Linked DNA regions of Novosphingobium sp. G106. The protein of the gene in region 2 interacts with the protein of the main gene of each other region in a pairwise test. Links are inferred from orthologs where the notes say so. Each region holds a gene or a part of one and is shown on either strand. Other genes may lie near its edges.

Region 1 (3,743 bases), 1.1 Mb from region 2 along the record:
GAGGCTTCGCTCAAGGCGGCGCGCTATTATGCCCATCCGCAGAACCAGTTCTGGCGGCTGGTCGGTGGTATGATCGGGCGTGAGGAACTGGCCTCGCTCGACTATGAAGACCGCCTGTCCGCGCTGATCACTGCCGGCATCGGCGTCTGGGACGTTCTTGCTTCGGCCGTACGTCCCGGCAGTCTCGATGCCGCGATCCGCGAGGCCGAACACGCACCACTCACCGAACTGATCGCCACCCTGCCCCAATTGCGCGCCGTGGCCTTCAACGGCGCGACGGCCGCCCGGATCGGACGCAAGTTGCTGGCCGATGCGCCGGTCGAACTCGTCGATCTTCCCTCGAGCAGTCCGGCCTATGCAGCCATGCCCCTGGCCGAAAAGCGCCGCCGCTGGCTCGAATTGCGGGAATTCCTGTCCTAGTATCCTTATGCGACGCTTGCTTCCGCGGCCGCAGATGCACATAGGAAACCGATGACCGACAAGACCGACAAGATGAGTTGGACGGGCAAGGCCGCGCTTGCGGGCGCCGCCGTGGGCTCGGCCGCGCTCGCTGCCGCCCTGCTCTATGCCTCGCGCCGCAAGGAACGCGCGCAGAAGTCCCTGCCCAAGCCGCCCTCAACGCCATTGGCAGAGGCGCCGGAGACCGACTGATGCAGCCGATCAACCACGTCCACGGCCGCGCGATTCCGTTCGGCCGCAAGAATGTCGATACAGACGTGATCATTCCGGCCCACTGGCTGAAAACGATCACGCGCGAGGGCCTGGGCCGCGGCGCTTTCGAGGCCGTGCGCAAGGAACCGGGCAACGTCTTCGAGGACGCCGAATATGCCGGCGCGCCGATCCTCATCGCGGGTGACAACTTCGGCTGCGGATCGAGCCGTGAGCACGCCGCCTGGGCGCTACTCGACATGGGCGTGACCTGCGTGGTCGCGCCTAGCTTTTCGGACATCTTCTCGGGTAACGCATTCAAGAACGGCATCCTCGCGGTTGTCCTGCCGCAAGAGGCGATCGACCGGCTGATGGAAGTCGCCAAGACCGATCCGATCGACGTCGATCTCGATACGCAGACCGTCACGACACCGTTCCAGGATCGCTTTACCTTCGACGTCGATCCCTTCCGCAAGCACTGCCTGCTGAATGGGCTGGACGAGGTCGGCCTGACGCTGGCCCAGGCCGATGCCATTGCCGCGCACGAAAAGCGGGCGGATGCCGAATTGCCTTTCCTGTCGCACGCCGCGGCTGCTTAAGGGCTTACACAGGGGACGCCGGCGACACGATCGCCCGGCGAACAGGAGCGACAACCGAGATGACCACTTTCGATGACCGCGAGCGCGGCGAAGAAGCCAAGTTCGCCCGCGACGAGGACATGCAGTTCCGCATTCAGGCGCGCCGCAACCGGCTGCTCGGCCAGTGGGCAGCCGAACGCATGGGCCTCTCGGCCGCTGAGACCGACGCCTATGCCAAGAGCGTCGTCCAGGCCGATTTCGAGGAAGCCGGCGACGAGGACGTGATCCGCAAACTGCTCGGCGATCTGGTCTCGGCCGGGATCGACGCCAACGAGGGCGAAGTCCGCACCGCGCTCGCCGAAAAGGCCATCGAAGCGCGCCGTGCGCTAATGGGCGAGGCCTGATCCCGTGGCGATGGCCGCTGCCGATATCGAGGCGCTGATCCGCGCCGCCCTGCCCGACGCCGAGGTCGAGATCACCGATCTCGCCGGCGACGGCGACCACTATTCGGCGCGGGTCGTCTCCGAGGCCTTCCGCGGCAAGACTCAGGTCGCCCGGCACAAGATGGTCTACGAGGCGCTCGGCGGCCGCATGGGCGGCGAGCTTCACGCCTTGCAACTCAAGACAGAGGTTCCCAACTAGGGGCAGTATTTTCAGGGACCGGATTTTTCGGGTCCCGTTTCCAGGGTCCATTCGCTTTATGTCCGACGCTCACAGCCGCATCGCCGAAATCGTCCAGTCCAACCCGGTCGTGCTTTTCATGAAAGGCACGCCGCTGTTTCCGCAGTGCGGCTTTTCCAGCCGCGCCGTGGCGATCCTCGATCACCTGAACGTCACCTACGAAAGCGTCGACGTGCTGCAGGACATGGAAATCCGCCAGGGCATCAAGGAATATTCGGAATGGCCGACCATTCCCCAGCTCTATGTCAAGGGCGAGTTCGTCGGCGGCAGCGACATCATGATGGAGATGTTCGAGGCCGGCGAACTGCAGGGCATCCTCACCGCCAGCTGAGCGGGGCACCTCGCTCCTCACAACGCTGAAGCGTGAAACGCGGTGCTCAGGCGCCGCGTTTTTCGTTGTGGCTGGTTGGGAAACCCAGTCCGGAGGGGGAGGAGGCGGGACCGGGAGACTAGACCGGCCCCGCCTCCGTTTCGAGACTACATTTGGGGTGTCAGCTATCTAGCATGACGCGTGCCAACTTTGCGAAATGTCAGATTTCCGCGGATTCCGGTGCTTGCACGGCTGCTAACCAAGCAGATTGTGTAAGTATTTCCGACAGGCCCGGCCGCTTCTCGACGCCGCTTTTCCCTTGCCAGGTCGGCCGGCTGGCGGAACACTGGATCGATGAGTGAAATGCCCAGCGAAGCCCCCAACGTCATTCCTGCCGCCACAGTGGTCATCTTCCGGCACTGCCCTGAAGGTGGCCCTCCGCAGCTTCTGATGGTCCAGCGCGCCAAGGAGATGCGGTTCGCTGGCGGTGCCGCGGTTTTTCCGGGCGGCAAGATCGATGAGGCCGACCGCGTGCTGGCCGCTCGGCTTTCACCGGATGCCGATCCTGATGTGGCCGCCGCACGCATTGCCGGCATCCGCGAGACTCTGGAAGAAACCGGCCTGGCCATCGCCATCGAGCAGCCCGTCTCGGTGGCCGATGCGATCGCCGCCCGCGCCTTGCTGCTCGAGGAAGGCGAGCTGGCGCCGGTGCTCGAACGCTTTGGCTGGACGCTCGACCTCGATAAGCTGGTGCCATTTGCCCGCTGGTGCCCGATGCGCGAAGGTGCTTTCGACGCGCGCTTCTTCCTGGTCGACCTCGGCACCGGCGCGGTCGAAGTGACCGTCGACGCCACCGAGAACACGCGGCTGTTCTGGGCCAGCGCGGCCGAGGCGCTGCGTCTCGCCGATGCCGGCGAAATCCAAGTCATATTCCCGACACGCCGCAATCTCGACCGGCTGGCGCTCTTCGCCACATTCGCCGAAGCCCGTGCCCAGGCGGAAGCCATACCGGTGCGGATGATCACGCCAAGCCAAGGCGAACGCGACGGCGAGCTCTGCCTGACGATCCCCGAGGACCACGGCTACCCGGTCACGTTTCAGTCGATGTCCACGGTCAGGCGGGGGCTCTAGCCCCCCCTCGCGGCACGCGCGCCGAACAGCGCCAGCGGGATGCCGATGGCGCAGTAGACCGCCATCACCAGGATCGTCACCGTGTAGTTGCCGTTGAGCCGATAGACCGTCCCCGTGCCGATGATGCACAGCACGGTCAGGGGCAGCGTCACCGTCGCGGAGAGGCCATAGGCGCGGCTGAAGCTCGCCGGGCCCAGCGCCTCGGCATAGGCCTTGCTCGCCGCCGGGATACCCGCTGAGCCGTGCATGCCCATGACGCCGATGACCACCAGCAGCAGCGGGAACGGCAGGCCGAGCAGGAACAGCAGCCACAGCACCGTCCCGTCGAAGACCACCAAAGCGACGGTGCGCGCGCCGCCGAGCCGGTCGGCGATCATGCCGAACAGGATTGAGCC
Region 2 (7,698 bases):
CCGAGAGCGGCCGGATCGACGTGCTCGTCCACAACGCCGGGCACATGATGTTCGGCCCAGCCGAGAGCTTCACCCCCGAACAGTTCGCCCAGCAGTACGACGTCAATGTGCTCGGCACGCAGCGGGTCAACCGCGCGGCGCTGCCGGTCATGCGCGCGGCGAAGCAGGGCTTGCTGGTCTGGGTGTCGAGCAGCAGCTCGGCCGGCGGCACGCCGCCCTATCTGTCGCCCTATTTCGCGGCCAAGGCGGCGATGGATGCGCTGGCGGTGCAATATGCCCGCGAGCTGTCGCGCTGGGGCATCGAGACGACGATCGTCGTGCCGGGCGCCTTCACCAAGGGCACCAATCACTTCGCCCACTCGGGCAGCCCTGCCGACGCCGCGCGGCTCGCAGAATACGAGGCCGGACCCTACCAGGGCTTCGGCGCGCAGATCCAGGAAGCCTTCGCCGCGATCGTGCCCGACGATGCCGACGTTTCGGGTGTGGCGGAGCGGATCGTCGAAGTCGTCGACATGCCCTTCGGCCAGCGCCCGTTCCGGGTCCACTACGATCCCAGCGAGGACGGCGCCGATGTTGGTTTCGCGGTGCTCGACCGGGTGCGGGCGGAAATGCTGCACCGGGTCGGCATGAGTGACCTGCTCAAGCCCGCCATATTGGCGTGAGGGAAACGAGGAGGGAGGCTCCGCTGATCCGGATGCCTCCCTTGCCGTGTCAGCGGGCGCGCCGCTTTTCCAGCGAAGCGATCCGCCATTCGGTATAGCGCCGCAGCATCCGGCCCAGCCACCAGCCGCGCCGCTCCATCCGTTCGATCCAGCCGCCGTGATAGCTGACCCATTCCCACAGGGCGACAAACCCGAAGATCACGGTCGAGCCCATGTAGAAGTGCAGCGTTGCCGGATGGGCCAGCCAGCCCCAGAGCACCAGCGCCGCGACCAGCCAGAGCCCGGCCATATGCGAGGGCGGAAACCAGTCCTTGCCGCTGCTGATGCGCTTGAAGGTCATCACCCCGATCAGGAACAGCGCCATGCCGCCCGCGGTCACCAGCAGGAAGTCGCCGTGTACGGGCTCGAGCGGATGGGCGAGCGTCAGTTCGTCGGCGACGGCGATCAGGATGATCCCGGCGACGATCGGGATATGCCAGTAGGTGAAGGCATCGCGGCCGATGATGCCCGGGTGCTCGTGATGCTCGATGTGTTCTGCCCCGCGCTTGGCGCCGACGTCGAAATAGACCCACCACATGGCGAAGGAGCCGAGGAAGGCGGTGAGGAAGGCGGCGATCGTCACCGGTTGTGCGACAAGCTGGCCGAAAGTCGCGCCGGTGATCAGCACGCCTTCGCCGAGCGCGATGATGATGAACAGCGCGCAGCGCTCGGCCATATGGCCGCCGGCGATCGCCCAATCGTCGGCGCTCGAACGGCCGAGGATGGGAACAGCGTAGAATACCAGCGCGCTCACGGTTTCGATCGTCAGCGCGGCGGTCCACCAGGCCATCCGTTGCACCGGGTCATCGGCCGCGCCGCCGATCAGCCAGAGTGGAGCGGAGGCAGTGAACCAGATGGTCACGCGGACCAGTCCCCAGTTGTCGTCGCGCTGCCACTCGCCGCAGACCCACGAGACATAGAGCGAGCGGCCGACCTGCAGCAGAACATAGGCGACCGCGAAGGCCATGCCCGCGCTTTCGAAGGCCTTGGGGATCGCGCTCGACATGACGAGGCTGGCGATCATCCCTGCGCCCAGTACCAGCCGGTTGGCGCCGTGGTCGGGATCGACCCAGTTGGTCGCCCAGGTCGTGTAGATCCACGCCCACCACACTGCCATGAACAGGATCAAGGTTTGCGCCGCGCCGATCCAGTCGCGATGCTCGAGCAGGTTGTGCGACAGCTGCGTGATCGCGAAGACATAGACGAGGTCGAAGAACAGCTCGAAATAGCCAACGCGGGCATGGCCTTCGCCCTGCGCGCGCAGCAGCGTCGGATGATGCGGATGGTCGTTCACGGGTAGGAGACGATCTTCGGCTTGCCCTCGGGCAGCGGGATGAACTCCTGGTCGTCGCCGGGCACTTTGGGGAAGCGGCCTTCGCGCCAGTCGAGCGCGGCCTGCTGGAGCCGGTCGGTCGAGGAGCTGACGAAGTTCCACCAGATGTGCCGCGGCGTGTTGAAGGCCTCGCCGCCCAGCAGCATTACACGGCCGCCGGCGCTGGAGCGGAGCGTCAACACCGCGCCGGGGGCCAGAACGGTCAGCTCGTAGAGGGCCAGCGGCATGCCATCGACCTCGGCTTCGCCGCCGACCAGCATCACCGCCCGCTCGTCGGCCTGGCTGTCGATCGGCAGCACCCCGCCGGCGCCCAGCACGATCTCGGCGTAGATCGTCTCGGCATATTGCGTGGTGGGCGCGGTCTGGCCCCAGAGCGTACCCATGATCACGCGGGCGATGGCATGTCCGTCTTCGATCAGCGGCAGGCCGGTGCGGCTCTCGAATGCGGGGGAGATCTCCTCGCGCCCGTCGGGCAGGGCGAGCCAGGTCTGCATGCCGTAGAGGCGCGGGCCGGCCGGGCGCTCCTCGGCCGGGCTGCGCTCGGAATGGACGATGCCGCTGCCCGCGGTCATCAGGTTGACCTGGCCGGGACGGATCGTCGCGAAAGTGCCGAGGCTGTCGCGGTGGTCGATCGCGCCCTCGAACAGCCAAGTCACCGTCGCCAGGTTGATATGCGGATGCGGCCGCACGTCCATCGCCTGGCCCGGAGGCAGATGCGCCGGACCGAACTGGTCGACGAAGATGAAAGGGCCGACCATCTTGCGCGCCGGCGCAGGGATCGCCCGGCGGACAGTAAATGCGCCGAGATCGTGCGTGACCGGCGTGATGGTCTGGATGACGGGGTTTGTCATGGTCCGTCTAGCTCCGGATAGTGGCGGAAGATTCCTTGCTCGTTGAACGCCAGTCGGCGCTCGCTGGCAAGATAGTCCGTGAGCTGCGGCATCTCCGCGACACGTTCCGCGAGGGCTGCGACCTTTGGGTAGTCCTTGGCCAATGCCTTCATTCGCTCGGGAAAGGCGTAACGCAGCCCTTCGACGAGCTGGAACAGCGACGTGTCGGCATAGGTCCAGGCGTCGCCCACCAGCCAGCCGCTGTTGCCGGCCGAGCGTTCGAAGTAGTCGAGAAAGGCGGGAATCCGTTCCTCGCGGAACCCTTTAGCCGCCTGCTTGGCGACGTCCTTCTGGTCCTCGTAGTAAAGGCTCGCGCCGATCGGATGGTGGACGTTGTGTGCTTCGGTGACGACGTCGGCAATGGTGAGCTGAAGCTGGTGGACCCAGAGCCTGCCGGAAAGGCTCTGCGGTGCGAGGGCATGTTTCTCGCCCAGATAGAGCAGGATGTTCGCGGTCTGCGCCACCGTCACGCCGTGGCCTTCGAGCAGCGGCACGGCGAAAGCGGGCTGCTTCATGCCCTCCAGATGCCGGCTCAGCGCATTGTTGCCTTCTTCGCGGGCACGGTCACGGTAAGGGATATCGGCGGCTTCCATCGCGAGGCGGACGAACTCCCCGCGGCCGGGAATGCCGGTCCAGTACCAGAAGTCGTAGGGTTTCACGCAGATTGCTCCTTCAAGCCGAATCGAGCGCCCTTTCGATCAGATCGAGGATTTCCAGCGGGTAGATCGTCTCGGGCCAGTCGCCGATCTCAACGCGCGTGAACCAGCGATGCTCCTGCATCGCCTGCTGTTCGAGCTCGGTGTGGCCGCTGGTGTCGATCGCTGCGGCGTCGGTGCGATGGACGAAGAAATGTTCGACCGCGCGGACGGGCTCGCCGGCATAGACGTAGTTCGCCTCGCGCGTGATGCCGAGGGCAAGCGGCTGGGCGTCGATCCCGGTCTCTTCGCGCAGCTCGCGCCGGGCGGCCTCGGGATAGTCTTCGCCGGGATCGCACTCGCCGCCGGCCATGATCCAGAACGGATCGAATCCCTCGGCCAGGTAGCGAAACAGCAGCAGGCGGTCGTCAGGGCCGAGCAGCAGGATGCGCGCGGTGCGCCTCGTGCGTCGAGGCGCTTCGTTCACTCGCCGGGCGCTTTCGCCTTGATCGCGAGCGCGTGGACGCGCTGTCCCGGAATGTCGCCGAGCGCGCGGTTGACCATGCGTTGGCGTTCGAGGCGCGACACGCCCGCGAACGCCGCGCTTTCGATCGCCACGGTGAAATGCGATTCGCCGCTGCCGTCGTGGCCGGCGTGGCCGTGGTGACTGGCGCTGTCGTTGATAATGTCCAGGCTCGTCGGCGCGAAGGCCGCGATGAGGAGCTGGCTGATTTCCTGGGCAAGTGGTCCGTTCATATCTTGGCTTCTAGCCGATCTATTGCCATCTGGCACCAGTGCGACACGACCGATTCCATGGACGCCACCAGACCCAGCGGTCCTGCGATGCGCCGGACTGCGACGAGGTGGGCGAATTCCGCGCGCCAGGCGAACGCGCGCCCGGCTTCGACGGACCGGGCGACTATCGCTGGTTCTGCCTCGACCACGTCCGTGCCTTCAATTCGGGCTACGACTTCTTCGCGGGCATGACTGCCGACGAGATCCTCGAAGCCCAATCGCCGCTCCACGGCTGGGAGCGCGAGACGCGTGCCTTCCGGCCCAACGGCAACATCGATTCCGCGCCGCGCTGGGCCGATTTCGCCGATCCGCTCGAAGCGATCAGCGGCCGGGCGAGGGCGCACGTCAGGGCGCGGCAACCCGCACAGCGCCAGGACGGCATCGTCGTATCGCCGGAACAGAGGCGCGCGCTCGACGTGCTCGGCCTGCCGCTCGATTCCGACCGCAAGGCGCTGCGCAGCCGCTATTCGGAGCTCGTCCGCAAATTCCACCCCGACCGCAACGGCGGCGACCGCGGCTACGAGACGCGGTTGCAGGAAGTAGTCGAAGCCTATCAGCTGCTGCGCAAGGCTGCGGCTTTCGCCTAGACATGATCATCTCAGATTGCCGAATCTCGTCACCCCGGACTTGATCCGGGGGCCCGCTTTAGCCGCGAGGCCGACAGGCAGCGGGATCCGGGATCAAGCCCGGGATGACGACAAGTGGTTCGGTTGAAGCTGGTTGCGCTCTAACCCTTCTTGCGGGGAAAACCCTTGAGCATCGCCGTCATCGCTTCGGCCGCCTCGCGCCGCGGGGCGCCGCTGAAATAGGCGAAGTCCTCCGCCAGGTGCTTGGGCACGAGGACCGGTCCTTCGGGCAACGCTTCCAGCGCCTCGCGCGCGACTTCGGCCGGATCGGCGACGAACTGGTCGGGCGAATCCTCGATGCCCAGGCTCTGCCGCTTGGGCGTGTCGACCGCGCCGACGACGACGTAGAGCACGTCGATCCCCTTGCTCTTGACCTCGGACCACAGGCCCTCGGCGAAGATCTGCGCGAAAGCCTTGCCCGCACCGTAGAGCGCCGTCGAGGCGCCGCCGGCATTGCCCGCCATCGAGCCGATCAGCACGATGCCGCCGCGACCGCGCTCCAGCATCGGTCGCCCGAAATGGTGCGAGAGCGTCGCGTGGCTCCAGTTGTTGAGCCGCATCGTCTTCTCGATATCGGCGAGTTCGCTGCGCAGGAAGCGGCCGGCGCCGAACACGGCGCCGACGTTGCAGACGAGCAGACCCACTTCGAGGTCCGCGGTTCCGCTCCGGATCGCCTCGATCGCGCCTTCCTCGGACAGGTCGAGCGGCAAGGTGCGCACCTCGACGGCGAAGTCGCTGCGTACCGCGTCGGCCAGCGCCGAGAGCTTGGCCTCGCTGCGCGAGACGAGAACGAGATTGATCCCCGCTCCGGCAAGCAGCCGGGCGAAGCCTTCGCCGATACCGTCCGAACCGCCGGTGATGACCGCCCAGGGGCCATATTTTTCGAGCGCGCTCATTGACCGGCTCCCTGAGGGGCGAACCCCTGCGCCGGATACTTGAGCCTCGCGACGCGCTCCTTGATGCGCCAGCCTGCGGAAGTCCGGATCACACAGTCGTCGTTGACGCCGCCGATCATCTGGCCGGTGGCGGGATCGGGCACCATCCACTTCATCTTCACACGGACGTGGCCATCCTGCTCGTAGACGTAGCAATTGGTCATGTGGTGCGCGGCGGGGTGGGGCGGCTTGCCGAGCGCGAAGAAGGCCTGGATCGCCTCGATTCCTTCGCACAGCGGCCCGTTGCCGCCCGCATCGCGCCCGTCGAACCGCGCGTCCTCGGTGAAGACGAGCGGCAGCAGGCTCTGGTCCTCATGGTCCACGGCGTGGTGGCAGAAGGCTTCCAGCTGGTAGATGTCGACGATGTCTGCTGTTTCCATTCGGGCGTTCCTCTCGCCCTAAGTGAACAGCCGCCCACTTGATTCGTCAACGGCTGATCCTCGCAGCACCGAATGAGAGTTCGCACCGGCGAACCGAATGCGGCGTCAATCCGCTTCGCAAAGCGCCTTGAGCTGGTCGGCGCAGACGCCCCAGCCTTCGACGAAGCCCATTTCCTCGTGCTGCTTGCGGGTTTCCTCGCTCCAGTGGCGAGCGCGGGCGGTGTAGCGGGTGCCGTCGCTTTCAGGTTCGATTTCCCAGATGCCGATCATGAAGGGGCCGCTGGGCTCGAAGTCCGCGGTCACCGCGTCGGTGGTGACGAAGCGCTTGCCTTCCTCGTAGGCCAGGTAGATGCCGTTCTGCGGGCTCTGCTCGCCGTCGGGGCCGTAAAAGGTCATGTTGCAGACGCCCATCGGACGGCGGTCCTGCTCGTCGATTTCGGCTCGCCATGGCTTCGGGCACCACCATTCCTCAGTGCGGTTGACCATGATGTCCCAGACCTTGGCGGGTTCGGCCGCGATGAAGCGGGTGACGGACAGTTCGTTGGCCGTATCAGTGCCGTTGGGGCTCATAGATCCTCCTCCGATCCGTAGGGTTTGGTGATCATTTCCAGGAAGTGGCCGTCGGGGTCCTCGAAATAGACCCCGCGGCCGCCCCAGTGGCGGTTGATCTGGTTGACCCCCCTGACGCGCCGGGTCGGCCCAGTAGGTCAGGCCCTTCTCGGCGATCTTCGCCATGCCCGCATCGAATTCGGCATCGCTGACGAGGAACGCATAATGCTGCATCGCGATCGGGCCTTCCTTTTCCATGAAGTCCATCGAGATCCCATTCTCCAGTGGGACTACCAGGAAATTCGCGAAAGGCACGGCAGCCGGCAGGCCCAGCATCTCGGCCAGAAAGGCCGAAGAGCGCTTTTTGTCGCTGCACCAGACGATCGTGTGGTTGAGCTGGGCCGGCATGGGCTTCTCCTAGTCGCGATCGGGCGCGCCGAGCGGGAAGAACGGGCGGAACGGGCGGGCATCCTCGACGCAGCGCGCGATCGGCTCAAGGCTCAGCAGGTGGGCGCGCCAGTGCTTGAGCCGCGGGAATTCGTCGCCGATCTGGTGGACCCAGTCGGCATAGAACAGCGATGGCGCGGCCGAGCATTCGATCAGCGTGATGTGGTCGATCGGCGGATAGTATTCGAGCCAGCCCTCGAGCCAGGCATAGGTCCGCGTCAGCTGCGCACGGACGTCGGCCAGGGCGGCGGGATCGGGCTTGCCCTGGGTGCGGATCGCCTCGTTCACCGCGATCTGCATGATGTTCATGACGTAGTTGTCGAACACCCGGTCGAGCATCCGCACGCCCAGCGCGGCGCTGGCGTCCTCGGGCAGAAGCCCTTCGCCGCGATGCCGCTGCGAGAGGT

Evidence for each region.
Region 1: the proteins of KRR38_RS10495 (region 2) and grxD interact in binary tests that used the Escherichia coli proteins (3 or more experiments, as listed by UniProt). The link is inferred for Novosphingobium sp. G106 from one-to-one orthologs.

Annotation. Positions count from the first base shown.
Region 1 is NZ_JAHOOZ010000001.1:3,298,411-3,302,153, forward strand. Bases 664-3,582 are described here. They hold grxD (Grx4 family monothiol glutaredoxin), read left to right. Parts: upstream 664-1,926; coding sequence 1,927-2,238; downstream 2,239-3,582. Other genes in these bases: leuD (3-isopropylmalate dehydratase small subunit), read left to right, coding at 664-1,247; KRR38_RS15670 (DUF1476 domain-containing protein), read left to right, coding at 1,307-1,630; KRR38_RS15675 (BolA family protein), read left to right, coding at 1,635-1,868; KRR38_RS15685 (NUDIX hydrolase), read left to right, coding at 2,572-3,348; KRR38_RS15690 (MFS transporter), read right to left, coding at 3,345-3,582. Outside these bases: KRR38_RS15655 (DNA-deoxyinosine glycosylase), read left to right, coding at 1-420; KRR38_RS15660 (hypothetical protein), read left to right, coding at 472-651; more of leuD, read left to right, coding at 651-663; more of KRR38_RS15690, read right to left, coding at 3,583-3,743. UniProt on the Escherichia coli protein: Monothiol glutaredoxin involved in the biogenesis of iron-sulfur clusters.
Region 2 is NZ_JAHOOZ010000001.1:2,181,138-2,188,835, reverse strand. What follows is about bases 2,680-5,644. They hold KRR38_RS10495 (BolA family transcriptional regulator), read right to left. Parts: upstream 4,316-5,644; coding sequence 4,043-4,315; downstream 2,680-4,042. Other genes in these bases: KRR38_RS10485 (SDR family oxidoreductase), read right to left, coding at 5,082-5,644; KRR38_RS10490 (J domain-containing protein), read left to right, coding at 4,354-4,941; KRR38_RS10500 (NUDIX hydrolase), read right to left, coding at 3,597-4,046; KRR38_RS10505 (glutathione S-transferase), read right to left, coding at 2,882-3,517; KRR38_RS10510 (pirin family protein), read right to left, coding at 2,680-2,885. In the rest of the region: KRR38_RS10520 (SDR family NAD(P)-dependent oxidoreductase), read left to right, coding at 1-662; KRR38_RS10515 (low temperature requirement protein A), read right to left, coding at 712-1,995; more of KRR38_RS10510, read right to left, coding at 1,992-2,679; more of KRR38_RS10485, read right to left, coding at 5,645-5,876; KRR38_RS10480 (nuclear transport factor 2 family protein), read right to left, coding at 5,873-6,295; KRR38_RS10475 (SRPBCC family protein), read right to left, coding at 6,401-6,865; KRR38_RS10465 (glutathione S-transferase family protein), read right to left, coding at 7,262-7,698. UniProt on the Escherichia coli protein: Involved in cell resistance against acid stress.